4 regions of the Ruegeria sp. BC2 genome follow, and region 1 is predicted to be linked to each of the others. Evidence: riboswitches for the same ligand, from Rfam matches in the RefSeq annotation. Region 1 holds a riboswitch; each other region holds the start of a gene.
What was found. A riboswitch is a leader RNA that binds a small molecule or an ion and turns the genes downstream of it on or off. The one in region 1 is predicted to bind cobalamin.
Positions count from the first base shown of each region.

Region 2: it holds a riboswitch for cobalamin, as region 1 does, so the genes downstream of both, ACR0CU_RS08635 (CbtB domain-containing protein) here and ACR0CU_RS10540 (hypothetical protein) in region 1, are expected to answer to the same signal.
Region 3: it holds a riboswitch for cobalamin, as region 1 does, so the genes downstream of both, ACR0CU_RS15685 (DUF1636 family protein) here and ACR0CU_RS10540 (hypothetical protein) in region 1, are expected to answer to the same signal.
Region 4: it holds a riboswitch for cobalamin, as region 1 does, so the genes downstream of both, ACR0CU_RS08565 (DUF1636 family protein) here and ACR0CU_RS10540 (hypothetical protein) in region 1, are expected to answer to the same signal.

Region 1 covers NZ_JBQFUQ010000002.1:50,180-55,653, reverse strand. Annotated here, with positions in the region: gene ACR0CU_RS10550 (DNA polymerase III subunit gamma/tau) at 1-1,322, opposite strand, end outside; gene ACR0CU_RS10545 (protein-tyrosine phosphatase family protein) at 1,478-1,981, shown strand; gene ACR0CU_RS10540 (hypothetical protein) at 1,985-2,392, opposite strand; cobalamin riboswitch at 2,479-2,694, opposite strand; gene ACR0CU_RS10535 (TetR/AcrR family transcriptional regulator) at 2,725-3,297, opposite strand; gene ACR0CU_RS10530 (alpha/beta hydrolase family protein) at 3,382-4,239, shown strand; RNA gene ffs (signal recognition particle sRNA small type) at 4,321-4,419, opposite strand; gene ACR0CU_RS10520 (bifunctional 2',3'-cyclic-nucleotide 2'-phosphodiesterase/3'-nucleotidase) at 4,459-5,474, opposite strand, start outside.
Region 2 covers NZ_JBQFUQ010000001.1:1,733,104-1,738,577, forward strand. Annotated here, with positions in the region: gene ACR0CU_RS08620 (cobyrinic acid a,c-diamide synthase CobB) at 1-1,056, shown strand, start outside; gene cobA (uroporphyrinogen-III C-methyltransferase) at 1,053-1,781, shown strand; gene cobF (precorrin-6A synthase (deacetylating)) at 1,774-2,517, shown strand; cobalamin riboswitch at 2,561-2,769, shown strand; gene ACR0CU_RS08635 (CbtB domain-containing protein) at 2,806-2,976, shown strand; gene ACR0CU_RS08640 (CbtA family protein) at 2,981-3,679, shown strand; gene ACR0CU_RS08645 (hypothetical protein) at 3,744-4,238, shown strand; gene ACR0CU_RS08650 (DUF1636 family protein) at 4,226-4,570, opposite strand; gene ACR0CU_RS08655 (DUF302 domain-containing protein) at 4,715-5,176, shown strand; gene ACR0CU_RS08660 (thiamine pyrophosphate-binding protein) at 5,256-5,474, shown strand, end outside.
Region 3 covers NZ_JBQFUQ010000004.1:132,412-137,885, reverse strand. Annotated here, with positions in the region: gene ACR0CU_RS15700 (FecCD family ABC transporter permease) at 1-271, opposite strand, end outside; gene ACR0CU_RS15695 (ABC transporter substrate-binding protein) at 272-1,225, opposite strand; gene ACR0CU_RS15690 (ABC transporter ATP-binding protein) at 1,222-2,028, opposite strand; gene ACR0CU_RS15685 (DUF1636 family protein) at 2,025-2,423, opposite strand; cobalamin riboswitch at 2,527-2,734, opposite strand; gene ACR0CU_RS15680 (hypothetical protein) at 3,379-3,678, shown strand; gene ACR0CU_RS15675 (hypothetical protein) at 4,042-4,341, shown strand; gene ACR0CU_RS15670 (hypothetical protein) at 4,397-5,011, shown strand; gene ACR0CU_RS15665 (hypothetical protein) at 5,065-5,370, shown strand; gene ACR0CU_RS15660 (hypothetical protein) at 5,413-5,474, shown strand, end outside.
Region 4 covers NZ_JBQFUQ010000001.1:1,720,471-1,725,944, reverse strand. Annotated here, with positions in the region: gene cobN (cobaltochelatase subunit CobN) at 1-2,691, opposite strand, end outside; gene cobW (cobalamin biosynthesis protein CobW) at 2,698-3,753, opposite strand; gene ACR0CU_RS08565 (DUF1636 family protein) at 3,756-4,139, opposite strand; cobalamin riboswitch at 4,222-4,426, opposite strand; gene ACR0CU_RS08560 (LysR family transcriptional regulator) at 4,499-5,374, opposite strand.

The sequences.
Region 1 (5,474 bases):
GCCAGCGCGGTCTGCAGGTCCTGGGCCAACGCCGCCGTCGGCGCACCGCCCACGCCACGCGGGGCAGGCGCATGGGCCGAGGCCGTCGCGGTCACGGGCGGGGCGCTGTTTCCGGCAACCGGAACGCCGCCCCCCGGCCCGCCGACGGGCGGCGGAGGGCTGTCCTGAAGGCGTTTGATCAACTCTTCCGGGCTGGGCAGATCGGCCACATGGGTCAGGCGGATCACCGCCATTTCCGCGGCCATCATGGCGTTGGGGGCGGCCGAGACTTCTTCGAGCGCCTTCAGCAGCATCTGCCACATCCGGGTCAGCGCCCGCATCGGCAGCGCCTCGGCCATCTGCTGGCCGCGGGTGCGTTCATCGGGCGAGACGGTGGGGTCTTCGGCCGCGTCGGGGGTGATCTTCACCACCGAGACCCAATGCGTGATTTCGGCCAGATCGCGCAGCACCGCCAGCGGGTCGGCGCCCTCGGCATATTGCGCGCCCAGTTCGGTCAGGGCCCCGGCCGCATCGCCGCGCAGGATCATGTCCATCAGGTCCAGCACGCGGCCCCGGTCGGCCAGTCCCAGCATCGCGCGCACCTGGTCGGCGGTGGTTTCGCCGGCACCATGGCTGATTGCCTGATCCAGCAGCGAGGTCGCATCCCGGGCCGAGCCTTCGGCGGCGCGGGTGATCAGTGCCAGCGCGTCATCCGAGATTTCCGCGCCCTCGGCGGTGGCGATCTTGCGCAGCAGGCCGATCATCACTTCGGGCTCGATCCGGCGCAGGTCGAACCGTTGGCAGCGCGACAGCACGGTGACCGGAACCTTGCGGATCTCGGTCGTGGCGAAGATGAATTTCACATGCTCGGGCGGTTCCTCCAGCGTTTTCAACAGCGCGTTGAAGGCGCTGGTCGACAGCATGTGGACTTCGTCGATGATGTAGATCTTGTACCGCGCGCTGGCCGCGCGATAGCGCACGCTGTCGATGATCTCGCGGATGTCGTTCACGCCGGTGCGGCTGGCGGCGTCCATTTCCAGCACGTCCACATGGCGGCCTTCCATGATGGCCACGCAATGCTCGCACTGGCCGCAGGGTTCGGTCGTTGGGCCGCCATTGCCGTCGGGGCCGATGCAGTTCATGCCCTTGGCGATGATCCGGGCCGTGGTCGTCTTGCCGGTGCCGCGGATGCCGGTCATGATGAAGGCCTGCGCGATCCGGTCCGCCTCGAACGCGTTTTTCAGCGTGCGCACCATAGCATCCTGACCGACCAGGTCGGCAAAGGTTTCCGGGCGGTATTTTCGGGCGAGAACCTGATAGGCGGGGCTGGACTGTGTGGTCATGTCTGCTCTGACGGATTCGTACTGACAATGCAGGGTAGAGTTCCCGGTGCCCCACGTCCACAGCGCCGGTGCAGGTTTTTCGCTTTGGCGAGCGCGCGGTGTGAGGCATACTGCGCGGATCAAGTTCAATCAGCCAGTTTCGGGGGGAACGTCTGATGACAAATCTTGTGGTTCATGCATTGCAGGTGGGCGGCGGTACGCTGGCCCTGACCTCGGTTCCCGGCGGTGGCGGCGACTATGAGGGAGACCTAGACCTGATTTCAGCTTGGGCGCCGGGGCTGGTGATTTCGATGACAACCCTTGCCGAACTGGTTGCCGTGGGTGCGGGCGAATTGGGTTGTGACATCCATCGGCGCGCCTGTCGGTGGGCACATCTGCCGGTCGCAGACTTCTCGGCGCCGTCGACCGAGATATCCGGCCGCTGGCCCGCAGTCAGCGCCGCCGCCCGCCATGCGCTGTCGGGCGGCGGGCGGGTACTGGTCCACTGCCGGGGCGGTTGCGGACGGTCGGGCATGGTTGTTCTGCGCTTGATGATCGAATGCGGCGAGCAGCCGGAACAGGCTCTGAAACGCCTGCGGGCCGTACGCCCCTGCGCGGTCGAAACCGATGCTCAGATGGATTGGGCCGCCGCCCCGGCGCGCGAGGCTCTGGCGACCTGACCTTCAGGCGGTTGCGCGGAACTCGCGCTCGGCCCTGACCACGGGCATGATCGCCGTAGCCTGCAGCATCGCACAGGGTCGATCACTGATGACCTGCGCGGGCAGGGCGTCGCTCTGGTCGTCAAACAGCATGTCGGCATAGGTTTCAAGACAGTCGGACGGGGTGTCGGCGGCCGCTCCGCAATACACGCGGATCCGTTCGGAACGTGCATCGAACCGCGCCGTGCAGCCATGTTCGCAGTGGGCCAGTTCGCCGCTGCCTTCCACTTGGAAGTCGGGGGATGTCGCGGCCTGCGCCGTCGCCATTGCCTGCGCGATGGCCCGTGCCATGCGCGCCAGTGCCGGGCAGGTCTTTCCGGTGCGCTGGCAGATGGTTGCCGCGAATTCATGGGTGTCGGTCTTCCAAATCATGTTGCGCCCTCCGCGCGCTGGGCGGGGTGGATTTGGACAGACGCCGGTTTCAAGGCCAGACCCTGCCCGGACACCCCGTCCGAGTTTCGGTTTCACGTTTGATGGCAGGTCTCCTGACTTGCGGGTCTTTGCTTTGCCGACCTTCCCAACCTTGCGGTCAGTGGTATTTCGGCATCGCTCTCCGCCTACAGTTGCGGGGGCAGTCGCGGCCTTGGTCCGCTCCGGAGTTCCGGGTTGGACCGCACCGTGTTCCCTTTTCATCCCGGACCGAAACGGCACGGGAACCATCCCCTCATCGCTAGCGGTGTATCCGGGATCGAGTCAAGACGGTTTCAGCCCGGTTGCCGGAGTGAGTCCCAAGGGAACAGATCAGGCAGTCTGCGCAGCACATTCGAATCCCTGCGGGCACGGGCCAATTGCCAGCCGCCCTGCATTACGATGAACAGGGTGTCCGCAGCATTTTCAGGGTCGGAAACTCCGAACCGCGCGGCGTGATTTCGAACTTCGACGATCCAGCTTTCATACAGACGGTCGGCATGTTCCCGAAACGCGCGGTTGTCGGGACTTTCGAAAAGGGTGGCGGCGATGGGGCAGGTCTCCCATTGGGCCGAGGTGTCGAACAGCTTCGCGATCTTGTGGCACAGGGTGATGACCCCGTCGCGAAAATCCGCGGCGTCGTTGAATGCCGCAGCAATCATGCTCAACATCCCGTCCGAAGCCCAACTGGCCGCCGCCAGGGCCAAATCCGGCTTGCCCTTTGGAAAATGGTGATAAAGCGAACCCTTGGGGGCCTGCGCTTCGGCCAGCAATTCCGCCAGACCGACACCGTTATAGCCCGAGCGCTGGAACAGTTGGGCGGCAGTCACAATCAGGCGATCTTTGGTGTTTGGTGGACGTTGGGTCATGCAGGCCAAATATTGACAGGCCTAGACCAATTGGTCCAGACACAAAGTATTAGACCGATCGGTCCAGAGTGTTTGGAGGCAAAGATGTTGGATTCGCAGCACGCGGTTGACGTGGAAGACTTTCAGTTTCCGTCGGGCCAGACCCAGCTGGCGGCGCGGCTTTACACTCCGGCGGTCGAGCCGCAAACCGTTGTTGTGCTCAACGGCGCAACAGGAGTGCCACGTGACTACTATCAGCACTTTGCTCGCTGGCTGGCCGCCGAGCGCGGTATGGCTTGCCTGACATATGATTACCGGGATTTCGAGCATTCGCTGATCGGGCGGCTGAAGGACTCGAAGGCCACGATGGCGGACTGGGCGCTGATCGACATGCCCGCAGCGCGTGCCGAGATGCGCCGTCGCTACCCGCAGGCAAAACTGTGGGTGATCGGGCATTCGGTCGGTGGAATGCTGGGTCCGCTGCAACCGGAAATCGAACAGATCGACCGGATGATCTGTGTGTGCGCAGGTTTGGTGACGGTGGCCGATCACCCGTGGCCCTACAAGGGCTTGGCGACTTTGTTCTGGTATGGCCATGTGCCACCTCTGGTGCGTCTTCTGGGGTACCTGCCGGGGAAACTTCTGGGATTCGGAGCCGACTTGCCGGCGGGCGTCTATTGGCAATGGCGCAAGTGGTGTACATCGCCCACCAGCTATCTGCCCGAACTTGGTGACACGCTTCCCCAGGCGGATTGGAGCCGGGCGAACGCCACGGCGGATATCATTGCGTTCGAGGATGACCAGACAGTGCCACCGCCCGCCGTCTGGCGGCTGGCTGAGCTCTATGGTCCGACCGCCCGTCGGCACTTGTTGGAGCCCAAGGATTTCGGACTGTCCGAAATCGGTCATATCGGCGCCTTCGCCCGGCGCAGCAGTGCCGTTTGGCCGCGATTGATCGCCTGACCCGCCCGCAAGCGCGGTTTTCAGGAACAACGACGAAATGCAGAGGTTTGATTGACCCGGCCGAATACGCGGAGCGGCGTCAAGTGAGAGGTTGGACATCGACCCAAGCGGGGCTCGTTGTGGCTGCTTCCTTCCGGACCTGACCAGGTTGGCGAGGCGCTTGCCCGCGCCAACCTCTCGACCGCCGATATAGGCATCACGCAGCCGCTTGGCAACCCGTCACAAAGACAGGCGTACCCGAAGAAACCCGCGCGCGTCCTGCCCGTCGGTGGTGGCTGCAAAGTGGTCGAGCTCGTGCAGGTAGTTCGCAGCGCGTGGCCCGGTCTTCAGAATCACGGACCGGCCCGCCTGCGGAACAAAGGAAAAGCTCTGGGCGGTGTTTTCCACCGGATCTGGCCCCAATCGTCCCGCCAGATAGTCGCGCAAGATACCCTGGAGGCTCAGTGGCGGCACCGGGATCAGGCGGGCCGGGTCTGGGACGGGAAAGTTGCCGCCGCCATTGGCTCGGTAGCTGTTTGATGCAACGACGAATTGTTCATCCGGATCGACGGGGCGGCCCTGAAAGGCAAGATCGCGCAGGCGGGAATGGGACGTGTCGATCAACTGGCCGCTTAAATCATATCGTGCGGGCTGGGTCAGATCGAACCTGTAGGTCACCCCATGCAGCACGTCGAAATTGTGCCCGGTGCCCTCGGGGTTGATCAGAACCTGCTCGTCGCTGTTGCCAAGTTGGGAAAACTGGGCAGCCGACATCTCCAGCCACTCGGCGATCTGGCGGCCATCCAGCAGCATGGCGGCCAGTTGGTTTGGAAACACATGCAAGTCCGAGACATGCCTTACGGTGACATCGCCAGCCGGGACTTCGGTGTAATGCCGTGGTCCGGCCCGGCCTCCGAATTTCGAAGGTGCGGCTGCGGACAGAACAGGGAGGGTTTCAAAGGTCGTTCCGGCCAGAACCGGTCGCAGGGCTGCCGCCTGTGCTGCGGCGACCAAGTTCAGCCCCTGATCCACCCCGCAAAAGGTGAAATAGCTGTGCAGGGTACGATTGATCCGGCCCACCGGCTGGGCAGCGGCTTTGCGGGTCGCCTTATGGGCGGCGGCAAAAAGTTCGACCATCTCAGGGTCTTCAGGAACGACCCGAGCGCCGGTTTCAGCCCCGCCCGGGCAGATCGCGCGCAGATGCGCGCTGTGACCAGCAATTCTCACTTCTCCCGTGGCGTTCACGGCAAGCGTCA
Region 2 (5,474 bases), on a different contig from region 1:
GAAGGGTCGATGGGCCTGTTCGACGGGGTCGCAAAGCCGGGCGAGCTGGGCCACGGGTCCAGCGCCGAGACCGCGCTGCGCATGGGTTGGCCGGTGGTTCTTGTGCTGGATGTGGGCGGTCAGGCGCAATCGGCCGCCGCTACGGCGCTGGGGTTCCGGATGTACAACCCCGACCTGCCCTTTGCCGGCGTGATTCTGAACCGCTGCGCCAGCCCGCGCCACGAACGCCTGACCCGTCTGGGGATGGAGCGCGCAGGCCTGCCGGTTCTGGGCGTCCTGCCCCGGCGCGGCGACCTGACCCTGCCCGAGCGGCATCTGGGTCTGATCCAGGCAGTCGAGCACCCTGATCTGGAAAGCGCAATTGCCGGCTATGCGGCCTTTCTGCGTGAACATGTGGATCTGGAAGCGATCAAGCGGGCGGCCTCCTCGGGCCCGATGGGGCCGTCGTCGCCCGCGCTGCCGCCCCCTCCGGCGCAACGGATCGCGCTTGCCCGGGACGCCGCGTTTTCCTTTACCTATCCGCATCTTCTGGAAGGCTGGCGGGCGGCCGGTGCCGAGATTCTGCCGTTTTCTCCGCTGGCGGACGAGGCGCCGGCCCCGGACGCCGATCTCGTCTGGTTGCCCGGCGGGTACCCCGAACTGCACGCCGGAACCCTGGCTGCGGCAGACCGGTTCCTGACCGGCTTGCGCAATCATGCCGAAACGCGGCTCGTGCATGGCGAATGCGGCGGCTACATGGCCCTGGGCGAAGGGCTGATCGACAAGGATGGCACCCGCCACCGGATGGCCGGGCTGCTGGGTCTGGTCACCTCGTACGAGAAGCGCAAGTTCAACCTGGGCTATCGCCGGGCCGAGTTGCTGGCCGACATGCCCGGGTTCTCGGCCGGGACCGCGCTGCGGGGGCACGAGTTCCACTATTCCTCGATCGTCGAGCAGCCCGACGTGCCCTTGGCACGGGTTTTTGACGCCGAAGGCGCCGAAGGTCCGCAGACCGGATCGCGCCGCGGGCATGTCACCGGTACGTTCTTCCATCTGATCGCAGAGGCCAGCGCATGAGCGGTTTCGTTTCCTTCATCGGGTCCGGTCCCGGCGACCCGGAATTGTTGACCCTCAAGGCCGTGGACCGGCTGCAAAAGGCCGACGCGGTACTGTTCGACGATCTCAGCAGCGGGCCGATCCTGAGCCATGCGCGCAAGGAGGCCGACCTTGTGGGCGTGGGCAAGCGCGCCGGGCGGCCCTCGCCCAAGCAGGACCATGTCAGCCGCCTGCTGGTCGAGTACGCCCAGACCGGCCAGCGGATCGTGCGGCTGAAATCGGGCGATGGCGGCCTGTTCGGACGGCTAGAGGAGGAGCTGGTGGCCCTGCGCGCTGCCAGGATCGCGTACGAGATCATTCCGGGTATCCCCTCGGCCATTGCGGCGGCTGCGGCTGCGGGCATCCCGCTGACCCGGCGCCTGACTGCGCGGCGGGTGCAATTCGTCACCGGCCACGATGTCAGCGGCAAGCTGCCCGAGGATCTGAACCTGCCCGCGCTGGCCGACCCGGGTGCGACGACGGTGGTGTTCATGGGCAAGCGCACCTTTCCCCTGCTGGCGCAGGCGCTGCACGCGCATGGGCTGCCGCTGGACACCCCAGCGCTGATGGCCGAGTCGGTCTCGACGCCTGAGCAATCGCTGCACCGGTCCACCGTCGGCGCCCTGGCCGAGCGCCTGGGCTCCGAGGTCGGCACTGCACCTGCGCTGATCCTTTATGGTCCGCTGGCGGAGTTCGACGATGATTGATCTGGTCTTGATCGGGATCGGCACCGGCAACCCGGACCACGTGACCTTTCAGGGCGCGCAGGCGATCCGCGCGGCCGATCTGATCCTGATCCCCCGCAAGGGCGCCAACAAGGCCGATCTGGCCGGCGTGCGCGAGGAAATCATCCGCAAGGTCACTGACACACCGCCCCAAATCGCCTATTTCGACATTCCCGAACGCCGGTCGCAGGATGCTTATCTGCGCGGCGTGGATGAATGGCACGACGCGATCGCCCTGCGCTGGGAGGAGGCAATGGCCCGGCACCCCGAGGCGCGCACCGTCGCCCTGCTGATCTGGGGCGACCCGTCGCTCTACGACAGCTCGCTGCGAATCGCGGCGCGGCTGGACCCGCAGCCGAACACCAAGGTGATTCCCGGCATCACGGCGCTGCAGGCGCTGACGGCGGCCCATGCCATGCCGATCAACGAGATCGGCGCGCCTTATCTGGTGACCACCGGCCGGCGTATCCGCGACGAGGGCTGGCCCAGCGACGCCGATACGGTTGCGGTGATGCTGGATGGCGAATGTTCGTTCCAGACGCTGGACATGGCCGATTTTGACATCTGGTGGGGGGCTTACGTGGGTATGCCCGAGCAGATCCTGATCAAAGGTCCGCTGGCCGATGTGGCCGATGAGATCCTGCGCACCCGCACCGAGGCCCGCGCCTGGCACGGGTGGATCATGGATATCTATGTTCTGAAAAAGCGCGGGAATTGACGCGAAAGGTCGCAAATGGCGATTGCGCCACAGCGGCATTCACGTCTAAATGGACGGGTCTGGTCCTGCCGGAGACATCCGGATGCTAAGAGGGAATTTGGTGCGGCCTGCGCGCAGGTCAAATCCAAAGCCGCCCCCGCGACTGTAAGCGGTGAGCCCTGTTCAACCAGCCACTCCCGATCCGTTCGGGGGGAAGGCGAACAAAGGCGCTGACCCGCAAGCCAGGAGACCTGCCAGGCGCACAATGAAACACCGGCCGTCGGGTGCGGCGGCACAGGAGGACAGAAAATGACGACACAAACGCAAACCGCATCAACGGCACGCGCTGGCATTCTTTCGGCAGTGTTCGCGGCGGCCCTGGGCCTGGGGATCATCACCCTAGCCGGTCACGTTCAGGCATCGGCGCTGCATGACGCCGCCCATGACGTGCGCCACGCAACCGGCTTCCCCTGCCACTAAACCAATGTTCAGTCGCATTCTGACCAGCGCGTTGTTCGCTGGTGCTGCAGCCGGGTTGATCGTCGCCCTGCTGCAGTTGGTATTCGTGCAACCCGTGTTGCTGCATGCTGAACTCTATGAATCCGGAGAGCTGGTGCATTTCGGAGCCGAAGCCGTCTCGGCCCATCCCGAACTGCCGGGCATGTTCTCGGACCTGACCCGCGACGGGTTGAGCGTGGTGTTCACCATGCTGACCTATACCGGCTATGCGCTGGTTCTGGTCGCCCTGATGTCGCTGGCCGAGGCGCAAGGCCACCCGGTTGACGGGCGCACGGGCGTGCTATGGGGGCTTGCCGGTTTCATCGCCTTTCACCTGGCGCCGGGCTTCACCCTGGCCCCCGAGGTTCCGGGTGTTGCCGCAGCCGATGTGTTCGCGCGGCAGATCTGGTGGTGGGCAACCGTCGCGGCTGCTGGTGTGGCCATGTGGCTGATCGCCTTTGGTGGCAACATCGTCAGCTATCTGGTTGCGGCCGTGCTGTTGATGGCCCCGCACCTGATCGGCGCGCCGGAACCCGACGTGTTCACCGGGCCGGTTCCGACCGAGATCGGGGCCCTGTTCGCAGCACGCGCCTTTGGCGTCGGCCTTGTGGCCTGGGTGCTGCTGGGTTCGTTTGCCGGGTATTTCTGGCAAAGCGAGGGCAAGCGCGTCGAAGCCGCGGCCTGATCCCCGAAATCCCACGACCCGCCGGCGCCCAACCGGCGGGTCATTTGCTTTTCAAGGAAACATGATGACACGCTCGCTTGCTCTTTTCGCGATCGGTCTGGTCTTTGGTGGGGGTGCCGGGTTCGTGCTGGCCGCGGCCAACGGCGTCACCTTCGATGGCCACGACCATTCCGACCCCGCCCAACATGGCGGCCATCACGCCGAGGCCATGGCCCATGACCACAGCGCCGCCATCAACCTGCCCGCCGGACCGGACGCGCCGGGGCTGGAGATCGCCGTCTCCCCCGACCCGATGGCGGGTTGGAACCTGCATGTGATGCCAAAAAACTTCCGCTTCTCGCCGGAGAACGCCTCGCTGGACAACAAGCCCGGCGAAGGCCATGCGCATGTCTATGTAAACGGCGTCAAGCTGGCCCGGCTTTATGGCAACTGGATGCACATTTCGGACCTGCCCAAGGGCGACACTACCATCGAGGTCTCGCTGAACGCCAACAGCCACAGCCCGCTGGCCGTGGATGGGGTGCCGGTCAGCGCCTCGGTCACGGTTCAGGTGGACTGAAACGCGGGGATCCGCGCCCGCAGACACAAGCGAAGCCGCCCGCACGGCCGGGCGTCTTCGATCCAGCCATTCGGGCTGTTCAGAATGGTCCGGCAGGTCGCCGCAATGTCATCGGCATCGGCAACCGGATCGATCCCCGAAAACACGTAGGACGCCAGGCTTTCCCCCTGCATCGCCACCACGGTCGGCTCATTGCAACCGCTGAAACAGGCGTGCTCGGCGATCTCGACCTGCCCGTCCACGCCCGCAGCGCGCAGGGCGTCCGATACGGCCTGACGCTCGGCCGGCAAGTCGCGCTCGCCCGCGCAGCTGCTGCAGATCAAAACACGCATGCCACTCGCCTGCCTTTTCCGTTTCACACTGTCGCTTGTGCGGGTTTCGCACCCCCGGCGCAAGCCCGCCGCCCACGATATTGTGACTGTACGCACCCGGGAATTCGGGAAGACTTGGGCCAACCACGACCTGGAGAGCCCGTGATGAAACGTCTTATGTTTTTCCTCGGCCTGCTGGCGCTGCCCGCGCTTGCTGCCGATATCGAACCACGGCCGGGTTGGGCCGTCCACCCGACGACCAAGACCCATGACGCGCTGGTGGCCGACACGATCGCAGCGGTCAAGGCAAACGGTCTGATCGTGGTAACGCAGGCCGGGCCCACCAAGGCCGCCGCCGCGCGCGGCATCACCATTCCGGGCAATCGGGTGATCGGCGTCTTCAACAACGACTATGCGGTGCGGGTTCTGGAACAATCGGTGCCCGCGATGATCGAGGCGCCGATCCGCCTGTACGTCACGGAAAACGAGGACGGGACCGCGACGCTGTCCTACAAAACGCCCACTTTGGTCTTTGCCCCCTACAACGGTGGCTCCGACGCCTTGCCCGCGATTGCCGCAGAGTTGGACGCCAAATTCGCCGCCATCGCCCAGATGGCTGTCAAATAGTCACACTGACGTGATGCGGCTTGCACCGGCCCGGAACCTCCGCAATCTGCTGCGCAACGGAACTTACGGAGCTTGTTCGATGCAGGACCTGTCCCCCCGCGCTGCGGACCTTCTGGCGCAACGGCTGTACGAGGCCGGGTGCCGCCACGCATTCGGCATGCCCGGGGGCGAGGTGTTGACCCTGGTCGATGCGCTGGAACAGGCCGGGATCACCTTTCACCTGACCAAGCACGAAAACTCGGCCGGTTTCATGGCCGAGGCGGTGCACCACCGCGACGGCGCGCCGGCGGTTCTGGTG
Region 3 (5,474 bases), on a different contig from region 1:
CCCCGACAATCGCCAATCCGGCCCCGACCATGACGGCAAGCAGGGCGCGCGGAAAACGGATTTCCCAGATAATCGCGGCGCGGCCCTTTGACCATGTCGGCTCGTCCGAGGATAGGCCGGCTTCGTGCAGCAAAACTCCCCAGACGGTCTTGGTGGGCACCGAAATGGCCCCCACCGAAATCGCAAAGGACAAGGACACGACCAACACGACCAGCCCCACCAGCATCGCCGCCCAGAGCGGTAGTACCCGGCGCGCCCGCACTACGCGCATTTAGTTGCCGACCGAGGCAGCCGGGCCCCAAAAGCCATGGGCGAGCTTCCGAACCGCCTTGATGTTGCGCGGTCCGGGCGTGGCCTCGACATATTCCAGGACCACGAAACGATCGTTCTTGACCGCGTCCAGATCTGCAAATGCAGGATTATTGACCATGAAGTCCCGCTTCTGCTCGGCGGCGACGTCGCCATAATTGACGATCACAATGACTTCGGGGTTGCGATCGACGACTTCCTCCCAGGTGACGGTCGCCCAGCTTTTCTCGAAATCATCCATGATGTTGACGCCGCCTGCGGCCTCGATCAGAGCGGTCGGCATGGCATAGCGGCCGGCAGTGAACGGCGTATCCTCGCCGCTGTCATAGACAAAGACACGCAGCGGTTCGTCCGAAGGATTCAGGCTGAATGTGATCTCAGCAAGTTCGGCCTTATATCCCTGGACCAGCTTTTGCGCCCTGTCTTCGACACCGAAGATACGACCGAGGTTCAGAAGATCGTTGTACATGTCGCTCATGCTGGCTTTGGGCTTGTCGCCGATATGGATGCAGCTTTCAGTCAGTTCGTAGGTTTTGATCCCGAAAGGTTCGAGCGTCTCTGGCGTCACCTCGCCACCCACTTTCATCCCGTAGTTCCAGCCCGCGAAATAGAAATCGGCATCTGCGCCGACCAGCACCTCTTTGCTGGGATACTTGGCCGACAGCTCGGGCAGTTGCTGCACTCCGGCGCGCATGTCCTCGTCCAACGTCTTCCAGCCGGAAATGCCGGTATATCCCACCATTCGGTCGGCCAGGCCCAGCACCAGCATCATTTCCGTCAGGTTCACGTCGTTCGAGATCGCCGCCTTGGGCGGTTCGTCAAAGGTGACGGTTCGATTGCAACTTTGCACGGTGGTTTCCGCGATCGCGGTATTGGCGGCCAAAGCCAAGCCCAGGACTAGGGTGGTCGGTTTCATTCCAAGCTTCCTTCTGGTTGGGGATTGGGGAGTTGATAGGTCAGGTGAGGTTTGTGACTGAGGCTGAGTTGCTCTTGCCGGGCGGTGACATCGAACGTGTCAGAGACCAGCCTGTCACTCAGCACTGTCTGGGTTGGGCCAAAGCCGCAGGGTCGACCGTTCTTCAGAATCAGAACACGGTCGCAGACATCGGCGGCCAGGTTCAGATCGTGCAGCGAGGTGACGATCGTCAGGTCGAGGTCCCGGATCAGCCGCAACACCTCTAGCTGGTTGCGGATGTCCAGGTGGTTGGTAGGCTCGTCCAGCACAAGAATCCGGGGTTCCTGGGCAAGGGCGCGCGCGACCATCACACGCTGACGCTCGCCGCCGGACAGAGTGGCCAGCCCACGGTCGGCAAACCCTTGCAGATCCATTCGGTGCAGCGCGGATTCGATGATCTGGTGGTCACGACTGCCGGGCGTGGACAGGCCCAACCGGTGCGGCACCCGCCCCAACGCCACGATGTCGCGCACGGTCAGCGCGAAATCCGAGGGCTGCTCCTGCAGCACGGCGGCAACCTGACGCGCCAGCGCCCTGGGGGCCATTCTTTTGACGGACCCGCCGTCCACCAGAATGTCGCCCGAGGACGGACGGTGATAGCCGTAGATCATCCGCAGAAGGGTTGTCTTGCCGGCACCGTTGGGCCCCACAACCCCCATGACCTGCCCGCGCATCAGCGCAAAACTGGTCTCGTGCAGCACCAACGGCGCTCGTTTTCGCGGCGCCCAGGTGACGGTATCCACCGACAGCAAAGGCGCGCTCATGAGGCGCAATCCGCATTTTCCGAAGACGCAGCCATCGCGGCTGGAATGCGGGCCAGCGTCGCGTGGCGAAGCCCGGCCGGGCGGTCGACCGAGCTGCACCATCCATCGCGCAACTGCTGGTACAGCCGGGCGAATTCCACCAATGCCCCGGTCTCTTCAGACGTCAGGCCGCCAAACAGGTAAGATGCCTTGCCCGGCGCGTGATAGGCGACGGTACAGGGTCGGGTGCACCCGGCCATGCAGGCCGCACCGGAAACGTCAAAACCTGCCAAACCGTCGTCTTCGGCCAGCGCGGCGCGCAATCGTCCGATCAGGTCAGGCCCGGGGCGTACGGCTGCGCTCTTGGGTCGGCAAGATAGGCAAACCGTGATGTGATGTGTTGATTGTCGGTTCATTTCGCCCTCCGCGAAATCGCGGGGCGGAAAGGGAACCAGTCATGTCAGCGGCGTAAGCCGAAAATGCCATCTTGGCCTCCTTCCGGGACACCCCGCCCGGGTTGAGTTGCGTTTGATGATGGCAGGTCTCCTGACTCGCGGTGTATGGCTTGCCCCGCCTTCCCAGACCTATCGGCCCAGTGGCATCCGGGGGTCGCACACCGCCTACAGTTGCGGGGGCAGTCACGGAGTTGGCGTCAGAACGGCGCCGCACCGTATTCCCTTTTACCCGACCGCCGAAACGATCGGGAACCATCAGCGCCAATCTCATCCATGAAACCGATTGCACTGTCAACGACGTTCTGGGCGGCTGCACAATGGAGGTGTCCCGGCGACCCTTCGGCACCACCTGAGCGACAGACCGGGCGGTGAATTACGTCGTTCTGACCAACTGGCTTAAGATGGCCCGGAAGGTCCCGAAACACGGCGGTGCAAGCGGGCTGACTGCCAAGCCTCCGTGAGCGGCCTCGCCTTTTCTCTTTGAATGCAGAAGCCTATCGTTGGCAAGCGTACAAAATTTACGCGCGGAAAAATCATTGATTTATCCTGTGATTGATTCAAACATACGAATTCGACACAACTTTAGCTTTACCTCCGTTGTTGTCGCTGTCGCCCGTTTCGTCGGGCCCTTCCGACTGCTGGAGTGAGTGCTGGCGGTCGGAAGGCATTTCAAAAAGATCAGCGTTGGGAGGACGCGGTGCCCGGTCTTAACGTACGAACCCTTCCTCGAAACTTCGCACCGGTTTTTGCCCATGACGTCATTGCGTCAGCACGCTTTGTTTTCGGTCCCGGGGATCGGCAGAATATCTGTCTGCCAGCCATGTCTTTGGCGGCAAAACCGGGGACCGCATAGACGTGAGCACGCAAAAAGGACCACCTATTCCACAAGTATCAACAAACCCAAAAGGAGAAGAAAGTGATTAACAAAGTCATGATGATTTCAGGCGCGACGTGTTTCGTACTGCTAGCGGCCTGTGACGACACCAGCACGTCAAGCGCACCTGCCGAACTGACACCCGCTCAACAGGCGTGTCTGCGAGACGTGGCCAAAACAACAAACAATTCGCAAGTGGTCGTGCTCTCATCCGCGTTCAGCGAGGCTGGAACACAAGTTACCGTTGGGGTTGGAGAGGATCGGGCTCCGTGGAATTGTATTGCCTACAGTGATGGCGCGACAGCTGGTATCGAGTTCCTCGGCGACGAAGGCGCGTTGTGACCGGTTTGATGCGTAGCCGAAATCGGCTGCGCAGCACTGGCTTGATACGCTGAGGTCCGGCTTGGTCTGCAGAATAACCATCATCGCGTTCGCGACCCTTTACCTGTTGGCGTTGTTTGCGTTTGTGACGGGCACTTTTGGCTGGTTTGGACAGGAACGAGACCCATTGTCCGGCGTATTCCTTTTGCCGCTGGGTCTGCCTTGGGTCCTTGCGTTGGACCTTTTCTCAGAGTCGGCCAAACCGTGGCTCGCGGCGATTGCACCGGTGCTCAACCTGTTGGCACTGGTTTTGATATGCAGATGGGCACGTGGTTTGCGCCAGGAATGAAGGCGGAACTCTTTCCCGCAAAATAGGAGGAAAACATGGGAAAAGTGATCTTGGGGCTTGTGATCGGGCTCATCCTCGGTGTGGTTGGAGCGATGACCTTGGGCGGCGGGGCCGCGATGGGTGTCGGCGTTGCGACAGGCTTGTCCGCCGGTGTGTGCACCACATTGAAGGGAGCTCAGGCCGAGAACCTGATCACCGCCGAGCAAGCAGATCAGATCCTCAATCGCGTGAACTCCGAGATGGCATCATTGCAAGGAATTGAAACGACGGACGAGATCGTCGGCAGCGCACAGGCATGCGATGAATTTCTGGCAAAGTTGCGGGAAGCGAAGTGAGGTTTCTGCTCACCGGAAACACAACATTTACGATAGACCGACAGAGGACCTGCTTATGAAACGCAGTTTTTGGAATCTTTTAACACCCGCACTTGCGATCAGCGGAACGGCCGCCCTGGCCATGTCAGACGCCGACGACGCGTGTATCGACCATCTGCGACAGGTCGGTGGACCGGACGGTCAATCCGGTACGATCGAAAGCTCACAGTTCTCGGAAGCCGGCACGCTCGTCATGCTGCGTGACGCCGGCGGAACACTTTGGCGCTGCATTGCGTACAAGGACGGAAGCATTGGCGAGATGTCGGTTGTCGAGGCGATGGATGATGGTGGCGGAGCCATGGACGGCGCTTCCGGGTCTACAGGTAGCCAGCGCGTCACATTCGATGCCGGATCCACCGGCGCCGAGCTCGTCGGCCAACTCGCGCCAGGGGAATCGCAGCAATACGTTCTTGGCGCGAAGAACGAACAGTTCCTTTACGTCCGCGTTGCTCCGCGAGATGGATCCCTGGACTACGTCATTCGCAACCCCGATGGGTCTGAATTGCTGGGATTGATGTCTGCGGACAAGGAGTATCGCGGACAGCTGTGGCAATCCGGCGATCATGTTGTCGAGGTCATCAACCGCGGCAGCTCTGCCGTCGACTACAACGTCATTTTTGGAATTGAGTAGGTGATCGACCTGAAACCCTGAACCGCATTTCCAAAACAACCGGGGAAAAGCAGATGAAGTCCAAGACCCTAGTGGCGATCGGCGCGGTCAGTGTCTCTGTGCTTGCAGGATGCGGCGAAAGTGGCGGATCAGTGGAAGCAAGTGCACCGATTGTGGGCAGTTCCAGCGATCTGTCGTCATTTGAAGGCGCAAGAGCGGGTCAGGCTGAAATGGGCATTCAAAGTCTCGGGTTTGAACTCATCCGAAGCGAAGGGCTGACCTCGTACTGGTTCAACAAGGAGACCGGTGCTTGTGCTCGGATCACGACATCTGAGGGAAGATACTCGGACGTAGCGATGCTGCCGTCAGGTGACTGCTGACACACATTCATCAATCCCAAATCTGCAAAAAGGAGCTCCAGCTTGCATTTCGACCTGGCACATGCGGCGATTACCGTTGTCGCCCTGATCATCACCAACCTGGC
Region 4 (5,474 bases), on a different contig from region 1:
GCGCGCCTCGTCGGTATAGGTCTCCGACAGGTGGGTCATGTTCAGCCCATAGCTGCCCGGCGCCGGGCCATAGACGCGGGCGGCGGGCGGCTGGCCCGCATAGGGGTTCCAGTCGGGCGCCTCGTCGCGTTCCGACAGCGCCCGGACCGCCTGTCCGAACAGCGCCGACAGGGTCGGGAACACGTCGCGGAACAGGCCCGAGACGCGCAGGGTCACGTCCAGCCGGGGGCGCTCCAGATCGGTGATCGGCAGAACCTCGATCCCGCTCACGCGCTCGGAGCCCGGATCCCAGACCGGTTTGACGCCCAGCAGGTGCAATGCCATGGCGAATTCCTCGCCCGCCGTCCGCATCGTGGCCGAGCCCCACAGATCGACGATCAGGCCCTTGGGGTAGTCGCCCTCCTCCTGCAGGTGGCGGCGCACCAGTTCCTCGGCCAGTTTCACCCCCTGCGCAAAGGCGGCGCGGGTGGGGACCGATCGCGGATCGGTGGTGAACAGGTTGCGCCCGGTGGGCAGCACGTCGGTGCGTCCGCGATAGGGCGAGCCGGACGGGCCAGCCTCGATCCGTTTGCCGGCCAAGGCATCCAGCAGGGCCTGCCGTTCGGTCTGTGCTGACGCGGCAGTATCGAAATTGCCCGCAACCTGCGGCGCGCGGCCAAAGACGTGCAGCCCGTCGCCGAACTGGCTTTCCTTGATGTCACAGACGAAGCGGTCGATGCGGGTGATAGCTTCGGCGGTGCTGGTGGCCTGATCCAGCCCCAGATCGGCCTCGAGCCCGATGGCCTGCGCCTCATCACGGATATCGGCCTGCAACCGGTCGCGCCGTTTGGGGTCCAGCCCGTCGGCGTTCGAGAACTCGTCCAACAGCGATTCCAGCCGCACCATGCGGTCGGGCGTGCTGCTTTGCTTCATCGGCGGAGGAATGTGGCCCAGCGTAACGGCCCCGATCCGGCGCTTGGCCTGCGCGGCCTCGCCCGGGTCGTTCACGATGAACGGATAGATCACCGGCAGGTCGCCGATCAGCGCCTCGGGCCAGCACTCGGCCGACAGAGCCACGGATTTGCCCGGCAGCCATTCCAGCGTGCCGTGGGCGCCAATATGGACCAGCGCATCGGCGCCCAACCCGTGCCGCAGCCACAGGTAGAAGGCTACGTAGCCGTGCCGGGGCGTGCGCGACAGGTCGTGGTATTCGTCGTCGCGCAGTTCCGGAGTGCCGCGTTCGGGCTGTAACGCCACCAGCGCCTTGCCGCGCCGAAGCGCGGTGAAGTGGAAGGCCCCATCGGCGCAGGCCGGGTCGTCCTCGGGTGCGCCCCAGACGGTTTCCAGATCGGCGCGCAACGCCTCGGGCAGTTGCGCCAGCGCCGCGCGGTAGGCCGAGACCGGCCAGGAAATCCGGGCGTCCAGCAGGGTATCGGCAATCGGTTCGGCGGGGGCGGTGTCATAGCCGGCGCCCTGCAGGTCGGACAGGATCGCCTCGGCCGAGGCCAGCGCGTCCAGCCCCACCGCATGGGCCATCTGCCAGTCTTTGCCCGGATAGGTGGACAAGACCAGCGCGAGGACCTGTTGCGCCTTTGGCTTCTCGGCCAGGTCCACCCAGGCCATCGCCCGGTCGACGATGGCGGTGATCCGGTCGGGCTCGGGCCGGTGGGCGAAACGGGAATATTCCAGATGCGGGTCGCGCTTGCCCGGCTCCTTGAACGAGGCGACACCGGCTGTGATACGCCCGTCCACCTCGGGCAGGACCACATGCATGGCCAGATCGGCGGGCGACAGGCCGCGTTCGGCCTCGGCCCAGGCCTTGCGGCGCGAAGTGGCCAGCGCGACCTGAAATACCGGCACGCCCGCCACGTCCAAGGGCGATGTGCCCGACGCACCCTTGCCCGAAAACGAGGTGGCATTGATGATCGCCGAGGGCGTCATCTCGGGGATAATCTCGGCCAGCCATTCCGCCGCCGCAGGCGCCTTGAGCGAGGGCGCGAACAGCCCTACCGCCTGATGACCCCGCGCGCGGATTTCTCGGATCAGGGCCGCGACCGGCGCGGTATCGGCCGCGGTCAGGTAGGCGCGGTAGAACGTCACGATGATGCGCCGGCCTTCGCCCGCGAATGCGTCCTCGGGCGCAATCACGCCGCGATCCGGGCACCACGCGCCGCAGTCGGGCAGAGTCTTGGCCCCCATCACCGGCCCGGCATAGAGTCCCGCCGCCAGCGCCATCTGCGCCAGCGCCGCCTGCGCGGCCACCTCGCCGCCGGTGTCGCACAGATGCGCCAGCCGCCGCAGGGTCGAGACCGGCAGGGTGGAATAGTCGTCCAGCCGCGTATCCTCGCGCCCGTCGGCGGGCAGCACCGCCAGCGCGATGCCCTTGGCCTGCGCCAGCGCCAGCACCTGCTGCAACCCGTAGGACCAATAGGGCACTCCGCCGATCAGCCGGATCAGGATGCCCTTGGCGCCCTCCAGCGTCTGCTCAACATAGGTATCGACCGACAATGGGTGCTTCAGCGCCGTCAGGTTGGCCAGCCGCAACGAGGGCATCCGCCCCTCGGGCCCGCCGCCGCGATGCCAGCCGGCCGCGAAAGCCCCCAGGTCGCTGTCCGAAAAGGACAGCACCACCAGATCCGCCGGGCTCTGGCCCAGATCGGTCGGGGTCTCGGTTTCTTCGAGCCCGTGGCTTTCGCGGAAGACGACGTGCATCGGTGCTTACTCGGCGGCCTCGGTGACGCCCGTCAGGATGCCGCGGATAGCGTCGGCGTCGATGTCGTCATGCTCGGCGATGACCACAAGGCGCGAGCGGCGCTCTTCCTCGGGTTTCCACGGGCGGTCATACTGGTGCCGCACCCGCGCGCCGACCGCCTGGACCAGCAGGCGCATCGGCTTGCCCTGAACGGCGGCATAGCCCTTGACCCGCAGGATGTTCAGCTCGTTCGCCAGACGCTCGATATTGGCGACCAGCTGCGCCGGGTCGGTCTGTTCTGGCAGCTCGACCACAATGCTTTCGAAATCGTCATGTTCGTGGTCGTCATGGCCATCGTGATGCGAGGGGCGGGCGTCCATGTCGTCTTCGGCTGCGGCCTCCAGCCCCAGCACCACGCGCACGTCCACCGCACCCTCGGCCACTTCGACCACGGGCAGGGGGCGGGGCGCCTCGGCGGCGATGATCTCGCGCGCCTTGGCCACGCCTTCGGGGCCGGCCAGGTCAGGCTTGGTCAGCAGGATGATGTCGGCGCACGAGATCTGATCCTCGAACACCTCGGACAGGGGCGTTTCGTGGTCGATCGAGTCATCGGCCATGCGCTGGGCATCCACCGCCACGACATTCGGGGCGAAGCGGCCTGCGGCCACGGCCTCGGCATCGGCCAGAGCGATCACGCCGTCCACGGTGATCTTGGAGCGGATGTCGGGCCAGTCGAACGCCTTGAGCAGCGGTTTCGGCAGGGCCAGACCGCTGGTTTCGATCAGGATGTGATCGGGGCGCGGGTCGAGCGCCATCAGCGCCTCGATCGTGGGGATGAAGTCATCGGCCACGGTGCAGCAGATGCAGCCATTGGCCAATTCCATGATGTTTTCCGCCGGGCAGTCGGGGATCGCGCAGCTTTTCAGGATTTCGCCATCGACGCCCACGTCGCCGAATTCGTTGACCACCACGGCCAGCCGCTTGCCCTGCGGGTTTTGCATCAGATGGCGGATCAGCGTGGTCTTGCCCGAGCCGAGAAAGCCGGTGATGACGGTGACGGGAAGTTTTTCGAGGGTGCTCATGCTCAGGCTCCAATCGGGGGAATGCGGGCGGCGCAGTTCTTGCGGAAATGTTCAGGGCGGTCGCGCCATTTCACAAGGCCATCATCGGCGGCCAGATATTTGGTGGCGCCTTCGACGATGATCTCGACATGGTCGGATTCGTTCAGGTTCTCATAGACGAAGGTCCAGCGCGACGGCCCGCCGCGCAGAACGATCGAGCAGCCCTGATCGCAGTTCGACAGGCATTCGACCGGCTTCAGGGTGATGCCCGCGGGCAGGTCGGCGGCTGCCAGTGCCTTGTGCAGCAGCGTGCCGGGGCGCTGGGCGTCATCCTCGATGGGCAGCCCGCGTCGGCAAGTGGTGCAGACCAGCAGCTCGACTGGTGTGGTCTCGGTCACGTCTCTCATCCCCCCTCACTCGGTTGTCGGGGGACGGGGTATGCGCGGGCCACGTTGCGGACATGGGCCCGACACCGGAACACCCCGTCCGGTTTGTCTTCGGGCGTTGGCAGGTCTCCCGGCTTGCGGATGTCAGAGCGGCGCTCTGTCGGATGTCCCGCCTTCCCGGCCAGCGGCCAGTGGCATTTGGGCACCCTCTCCGGTCACGGTCGCGGGGGCGGCTGCGTTTGACGGAAAACCGCTGACGCATTCCCTTTTCATCTGCTTGCACAGACACCAACGCAAGCGACATGCGGCACGGGCAGGGGGGTTGTCAAGCGCGCGGGGCCAAGTGCCTCGCGTCGGATCGAAAAAGCGACTTGCCGGGATCAATCCGCGGCATCGCCGTCCAGCCGGTCGCGCAGCCAGGCCAGGAACAACTGGGCAGGGATGGACGGAGGCGCCGCGCTGACGCTGCGGATCAGATAATGCGACTGGGCAAAGGGAATCGCCGGCCCCGCAACCCGGATCGGCGCGCCCTGGGCGATGGCGTTGCGCGCGAACCGCTCCAGAACGGTGGCATAGCCAGCGCCGGCCATCACCAGTTGCAGCGCCGTGACGGTCGTATCCGCCGAATTACGCGCGGGGCGGTCGGGCAGGTCGGTGCCCGTGGCCTCGAAGTACCGCGCCCAGTTGTCCTCATACCCCAGAATGTGAATCAACGGGCCGTTTTGCAGGTCTGGCGCCGGGTCCTGCGCCCGGCAGACGGGCACCAGCCGTTCCGAGCACAGCTGTTCGGCCGCAACTCCGGGCCAGTCGCCATAGCCCAGCCGGATTTCCACGTCCACATCCGCAGGCGCGGCCGAGTCGTTCCAGATATGTGACACCAGCCGCACCGGGATCTCGGGGTGCTGGGCGCTGAACGCGGGCAGCTCGGCCGCGATCCAGTAGGTCATCGTCGATATCGCCGCCCGGATGGTCAGCGCCTGCCGCGAGGCGGGGCCGAACAAGCTGTTGGTGGACAGCGCAATATCCGACAGCGCCCGGCGCACGGTCAGCGCATAGGACTGGCCCAGCTCGGTCAGCGACAGGTGTCGGGCGTTGCGGGCAAAAAGCGGCTGCCCAAGGTCCGCCTCGAGCGAGCGGATATGCAGCGACACCGCCGTCTGGGTCAGGCCCAGTTCCTGCGCGGCGGTGGTGAAATTCAGATGGCGGGCGGCGGCTTCGAAGCTGCGCAGCCAGGCCGGATTGGGCAGGCGGTCCATTCAGCACCAAAATATTTTGCATTTAGATTGACTTATTATTCGTTTCTTTTGTCGATGGGCAACGGAAATACTCGTGCCAACGAAATTGCGCCTGCGGGAG